DNA from 2 places in the Pseudoalteromonas sp. Z9A5 genome. Region 2 is predicted to be linked to the other one. Evidence: predicted binding sites of a transcription regulator. Region 2 holds the regulator's gene; the other holds the start of a gene.

The links. Region 2 encodes MetJ, which represses methionine synthesis genes. Its sites were predicted from a motif close to TAGACGTCTAGACGTCTA; they were not measured.
Region 1: GQR56_RS09370 (methylenetetrahydrofolate reductase) is a predicted target of MetJ. The motif match lies at 1,359-1,376, and genes of this name have one in related genera.

Annotation. Positions count from the first base shown of each region.
Region 1 is NZ_WTLC01000014.1:100,058-103,493, reverse strand. It holds gene GQR56_RS09375 (hypothetical protein) at 1-129, opposite strand, end outside; gene GQR56_RS09370 (methylenetetrahydrofolate reductase) at 359-1,315, opposite strand; gene GQR56_RS09365 (pitrilysin family protein) at 1,565-3,436, shown strand, end outside.
Region 2 is NZ_WTLC01000007.1:77,086-80,521, reverse strand. It holds gene GQR56_RS05680 (malic enzyme-like NAD(P)-binding protein) at 1-1,203, shown strand, start outside; gene metJ (met regulon transcriptional regulator MetJ) at 1,289-1,609, opposite strand; gene metB (cystathionine gamma-synthase) at 1,809-3,008, shown strand; gene metL (bifunctional aspartate kinase/homoserine dehydrogenase II) at 3,086-3,436, shown strand, end outside.

The sequences.
Region 1 (3,436 bases), on a different contig from region 2:
AACTAATACTGTGGCTATATAAGTTATAATATTAGAAATGTTGTAGAGAGCGTTGTTCGCTGCCAACTCTAAACAGCTACCTGCATATAGTTCACTCATAATTTTGAGTGTTAAATTAATTGATTCCATTTATCTGACTTCCCTACCTACGATTATCATTTACAAAAAACTTTAACGCTCTATGGTTCACAATTAAGTGATAGTACTGCCATATTAATTACAAGGTCAATCAGCAAGTTAAGGGAGGTTGAATTATGAGCTTAATTACAAGCTCATGATCGTTTTTAATTTAAGCTGAATTAAAAAAGCAAGCCATGAGGCTTGCCAAGAAGGGGGGGAATTTGTTTTAGCCTTGGCTTTAAGCTATTAGCTTTTCGGCTAGGTTTAATTCCATTGTTGCCTTTAATAAACGATATAAGTTAATTGACGCGTCAATTTCTTCTTTACGGTTTGTTAAGCTTTCAATATTTAAACCCAGCGGCACATCTAAATGCGCACAGCTTTTAATTATTAAGTCGAGGTTTTCGCGGCAAATACGCACTGATTCGCTTAGAGTATTGTCTGCATCAAGCATGCGCCATTTTGTCGCTTCTGGCACTGAAATACCCAACCATTGCATAAAGTCTAAGGTTTTTTCGCCGCCGCACGGGGTAAACGTTAATATAATACGTTGAGGTGTAATACCTTGTGCTTTACATGTACGTGCGTAGCTAGTAATTAGCTCTATAGTCGCTTGTGCGTCGTAAACAGCTTGCGATATAAAAAACTGACAACCTTGTGCCGTTTTTTCTATTAATCGTTCATGCTCATTTCGTTTGCTTGAATGGCGCTCAGCAATAGTAACGCCACCTAAAAAGAAATCATCTGATTGCTCAGCCAATGCTTTATATGCATCAGGCAGGCTTAACTTGATATCGCCTACCGATGACGGGCTACCTACTAAAACTACATTTTGTAAATCGTAGTCGTTTTTAGTTTCACTTAACCAATCTTTAAATTCACCTACGCCACGCTGCGCCACACTTTTATAAGTAATTACATCTTGTGCAGATAAATTACGAATTAAATGGCTGTATTCACGCGGATCAACGGTTTGTTTAAACGCAAATGGACGCGCTTGATTTGTACGACTGCTTTCGTCTTGAATGTCGTAAATTATTACACCGTCGTATTCAATTTCGTGTAAGCGACCCAATAGCTTTTCTGCAATGATTTTTAATTGCGCTTTATCGGTACCAATTTTAGGCGGCGTAGTACCAATAAGATAAACACCTTGTTTGGTGTCCTCTATTTTCTCTTTTAATGATAAAGCCATAATCCTCATTCCAGCCAAGTGCGTGTTGATGGATTTAATATAGCAGCCATTTAGACGTCTAGATAGATTTATTTAATGAAAGTTTTTCAACTTAGATGAAGAATATTCATACTGATAATTTAATAAACTGGCTGATTGACACAGTTGTTTACATAAAAAATGGGCCAAAGCTCTTACATTTACTCGCTTTAAGGCATAATCGTATTAATAATCTAACAATAAATTTGCTCAATTTAAAAAGGGACAACAATGAAATTTAAATTATTAGCAACCAGCTTAGCGGTATCGCTGGCGTTAACCGGTTGCGCCATGCAGCAAAACCAAAGCACGCAAACAACAGCACAACAAGAACAAGTAAATAAAGCTGATGATCGTGTTTTTTCACAAGATTACTTAATTGAAGAACTAGAAAACGGCTTACGCGTAATGGTTGTTAAAACCGATTACCCCGATGTCGTGTCGCTGCAAATTCCGGTATCGGTTGGATCGCGTAACGAAGTTGAAGAGGGCAAAACAGGTTTTGCTCACTTTTTTGAACACATGATGTTTAAAGGCTCACAAAAATACCCTGAAGATGTGTATTCAGACATATTAAAAAATTCAGGTGTTGATAACCGCGCGTACACAACAAACGATTACACCAACTACTATTTAAACTTTTCAAAGCAGCATCTTGATAAAGTACTTGAGCTTGAAGCTGATATATTTCAAAACTTAACCTACACCGAAGAGCAATTTAGAACCGAAGCACAAACGGTAAAAGGTGAGTACTTAAAAAACAATGCGAGCCCAGTTCGTAAATTATTAAGCGCTGTACGCGAAGAAGCGTTTGATAAGCACACGTATAAACACACCACTATGGGCTTTTTTAAAGACATAGAAGCGATGCCTGATCAAATGGCGTACGGTAAAGAGTTTTTTGCTAAATTTTATAAGCCTGAGTATGTATCGCTGGTAATTGTGGGCGATGTAGATCCACAAGCAACAATGGCAATGGTTAAAAATCATTGGGGCAGCTGGAAAAAAGGTAACTACGTTGCTGACATTAAAGCAGAGCCTGTGCAACAAGCACCAAAATATTTGCACCAGCAAGATGAAGCGCTACCAGGGCATTGGTTGCTTGTATCGTACAAAGGCGCTGCGTGGGAGCCTGCTAAAAAAGACAGAGCAGCACTTGATTTAATCTCACAGCTTTATTTTTCAAATAACTCTGATTTATATCAAGAGCTCGTGGTCGACAAACAAATTGCCAGCCAAATGTTTACCTATAACCCAGAGACTAAAGATCCGGGTTTATTACACGTATTTGTTAAAGTAGAAAACGCAGACGATTTAGCCACTGCGCGCGATGCTATTAACCGCACTTATGCAAAAGCACGTACAGAGCTTGTTGATGAGCAAAAGCTGAATGATTTAAAATCAAACCTTAAATACAGCTTTATTAATGGCTTAGATTCATCGCAAGCGATTGCTTCAACCCTTGCAAGCTACATGCACTTTGAGCGCGATCCTGAGGTTATAAACCAGTTGTATAAATCGGCTGATAACATTACTAGCGCAGATATTAAAGCCGTTGCTAATAAATACTTTACTGATAATGCACGTACCACATTAACGATGTCGGCACTTGATAAAGCCCCAGGGTTTGAGCAAGAAGTTGATTTAAATGCGCTTACTGCAAAGCTTGAACAAGCACCTGCGGCACCTGTATTTAAAGTACTTGATAAAACGAATAGCTCGCCATTAATTGATGTTAACTTTTTATTCAATACCGGTGCGGCTGCCGACCCTCAAGGCAAAAAAGGCGTTGCTGCGTTAACTGCGGCTATGCTTGCACAAGGTGGTTCGCAGGCGACAAGCTACAAAGATATTCAAAAAGCACTTTATCCGCTTGCGGGTAGTTTTGGTTATCAAATAGATAAAGAAATGCTGTCGTTTCAAGGGCGTATTCATAAAGATAACGCGGCGCAGTGGTATGCACTTGTGAGCGATCAATTACTAAACCCAGGCTTTAGAGACGATGACTTTAAGCGCCTTAAAAAAGAAATGATCGACGGCATTAAATCAGGCTTAAAAGCATCTAACGATGAAGAGCTAGGCAAAGAAGTGCTATACAGCGCG
Region 2 (3,436 bases):
CATCCCGTTCCAGGCAAAATCAGCATTGAACTAACTAAGCCAGCTGAAACGGTTCAAGACTTAGCGTTAGCATATAGTCCAGGGGTTGCCGAACCTGTGCGTGAAATTGCCGCTGATCCTGCAAATGCTTACAAATATACCGGTAAAGGCAATATGGTTGCGGTAATTACCAATGGCACTGCCATTTTAGGGTTAGGTAATTTAGGTCCTCTTGCATCTAAGCCGGTAATGGAAGGTAAAGCTTTATTATTTAAACGTTTTGCGGGTCTAGATTCAATCGATATTGAAGTTAAGCACAAAACAACAGAAGATTTTATTAACACGGTTGCTAATATTGCCGACACATTCGGTGGTATTAACCTTGAAGATATTAAGGCGCCAGAGTGTTTTGAAATTGAAAAAGCACTCATTGAGCGCTGTAGTATTCCTGTTTTTCATGATGATCAACATGGCACTGCAATCGTTACCGCTGCGGGTATGTTAAATGCACTCGAAGTACAAGAAAAATCAATCGAAGATGCTACTATTGTATGCTTAGGTGCTGGTGCTGCGGCCGTTGCATGTATGGAGCTATTAATAAAGTGTGGCGCACTGCGTGAACACATTTACATGCTGGACCGCAAAGGAGTTATCCATACTCGCCGTGAAGATCTAAATGAGTATAAAAAATTATTTGCTAATAATACTGATAAACGCACATTACAAGATGTAATTGCAGATGCAGATGTATTCGTTGGTGTATCAGGTCCTAATTTATTAGGAGCTGAAGATTTAAAGCTTATGGCAGATAAGCCGGTTGTGTTTGCGTGCTCAAACCCTGATCCTGAAATTGATCCTGCACTTGCACACAGCGCACGCAATGATTTAATTATGGCGACAGGGCGTTCTGATTATCCAAATCAGGTTAATAATGTTTTGTGTTTCCCGTTTATTTTTCGTGGTGCGCTTGATGTACGCGCAAGTGCTATTAACGATGAAATGAAAATAGCAGCAGTAGAAGCTATTCGCAGCATTGCAAAAGAGCCTGTACCTGTTGAAGTGCTAAAAGCCGCTGGTGTAGATAAGCTAGAATTTGGTGCGCAGTATATTATTCCAAAACCAATGGACCCACGTTTATTACCACGCATAGCAAGAGCGGTTGCTCTTGCTGCTGTTGAATCTGGTGTAGCGCAAATTGAGTTGCCAGAAAACTATATGCAGTAAACCTATACAGTAGCGTTACACAGTAAAATTTAGTCATAAAAAAACCTCAGTAATTACTGAGGTTTTTTTGTTTTACTTTATCTATTTATTCGTCATCTAAAACAGGGACTTCTAACCCCATTTCTTGCATTATTTTTTTCACTTCTTCTGGTACTTTTTCTGCGTTATCTTTACGTAGGTCGTCGTCATTAGGTAACGGTTGACCTGTAAATGCATGTAAAAACGCTTCACATAATAACTCACTGTTTGTTGCATGACGCAGGTTATTAATTTGACGGCGAGTACGTTCGTCAGTTAATACCTTTAATACATTTAGTGGGATCGAAACGGTAATTTTCTTAACTTGTTCTGATTTTTTACCGTGTTCTGCGTATGGGTGAATATACTCACCATTCCATTTAGCCATAAGATGTATCGTTGCCTCAGATTATTAATTGCTCACACGGCATAAAAAGCGTGTGAATATGCGTGAAATTCTATCGATTTAAAAAAGATAGTCAAATACTTGTTGTTTAGCCATCTAGAGGTTTAAATGTTTTGACTTCTTAAATTGAATAAATTACTCTTTTAGACGTCTAAACATCCAAATTAATTAGGTGACGAATATGAGCGAAAAAAACAAAGCAACCATTGCAGTTCGTAGCGGTGTAGAAGCCGATAAACATCATGGAGCAGTGGTAGCACCAATTTATTTATCGACTACTTATTCGTTTGCCGACTTCGATACTAAGCGTGCATATGACTACGGTCGCAGTGGTAATCCTAATCGCGATATTTTAGCTGAGACGCTTGCAGAGCTCGAAGGTGGAGTGCGCGGCATAATTACAGCCACAGGTATGGCGGCTGTGCATTTAGCAACTCAGCTGCTTAATCACGATGATACATTAGTGATCCCACACGACTGCTACGGTGGAAGCTACCGTTTATTTACTTCGTTACAAAAACGTGGCTTGCTAAAGCTTGAAGTTTTAGATTTAACAAAGCCAGAAAGTCTTCAAAAAATATTAGCAATTAAACCAAAACTAATTTGGATCGAAACACCAAGTAATCCAGTGCTACGTTTAACTGACATAAAAGCAGTAACCGATATTGCAAAGCAATGCGGGGCATTAGTGGCTGCCGATAACACGTTCTTGTCGCCAGCCCTGCAAAACCCAATTAAGTTTGGTGTAGATATTGTGGTGCATTCAACCACTAAATATATTAATGGACATTCCGATGTTGTGGGCGGCGCTGTTATTACTGCAACACAAGAGCTTGGTGATGAGCTTGCTTGGTGGGCTAATAATATAGGTATTACAGGTGCTCCATTTGATAGTTATTTAACACTGCGTGGTTTACGTACTTTGAACGTGCGCCTAAGGCAGCACCAAGAAAATGCATTAGCAATCGCTAAATATCTTGAAAACTCTGAATTTGTTAGCCAAGTTTATTATCCTGGCCTTGAGTCGCATCCTCAACATGCACTCGCTAAAGCACAACAACTTGGCTTTGGTGGCATGGTTAGTTTTGATATTAAAGGCGACATAAACGATGCCGCAGCATTTTTAACAAGCTTACATGATTTTAGTTTGGCTGAATCACTTGGCGGGGTAGAGAGCTTAATTTGTCACCCTGCGACAATGACTCATGCAGCAATGGAGGAAAAAGCACGTTTAGAGGCGGGTGTTGGTGATACGTTGATTCGAATTTCGGTTGGTATTGAAGATATACAAGATTTACTCGCTGATCTGGAGCGTGTGTTTAGCCTTGTTAAACCAGGTCAACAGCTTAATGCCAATCGACTAGGTAAAGGTGCTGGGTAGTCTAACGGTAACGTTAAGCAAAGTGCTGCTCATCCTGCACTTTGGTAATTAGCACCCATAAAATGGATTGGTAGAATATGGTTAATTGCGTACATAAATTTGGTGGTTCGAGTTTGAGTTCGACCGAGCGCTATCAAAGCGTTGCAAAGATTATTTTAGCTCATACTCAATCTGGTGATTGTGTGGTGGTATCTGCATCAGGTAAAACAACTGATACTCTAGTAACGCTATGGCAAAGTTATCAGCAACAAGATATGCAAGTTGTGGCTGATATATTATTACAGCTAAGTAATCACCAAAGTGATTTGATTAAACAATTGTTACAAGCGGATCTTAAACGCAGTGCACTTAAAACATTAAATGAAGAATTAAGTTTAATTACAGAATTAGCTAAAAATAAGCAATTGCAAGAAGCTGTGTTACTCGCT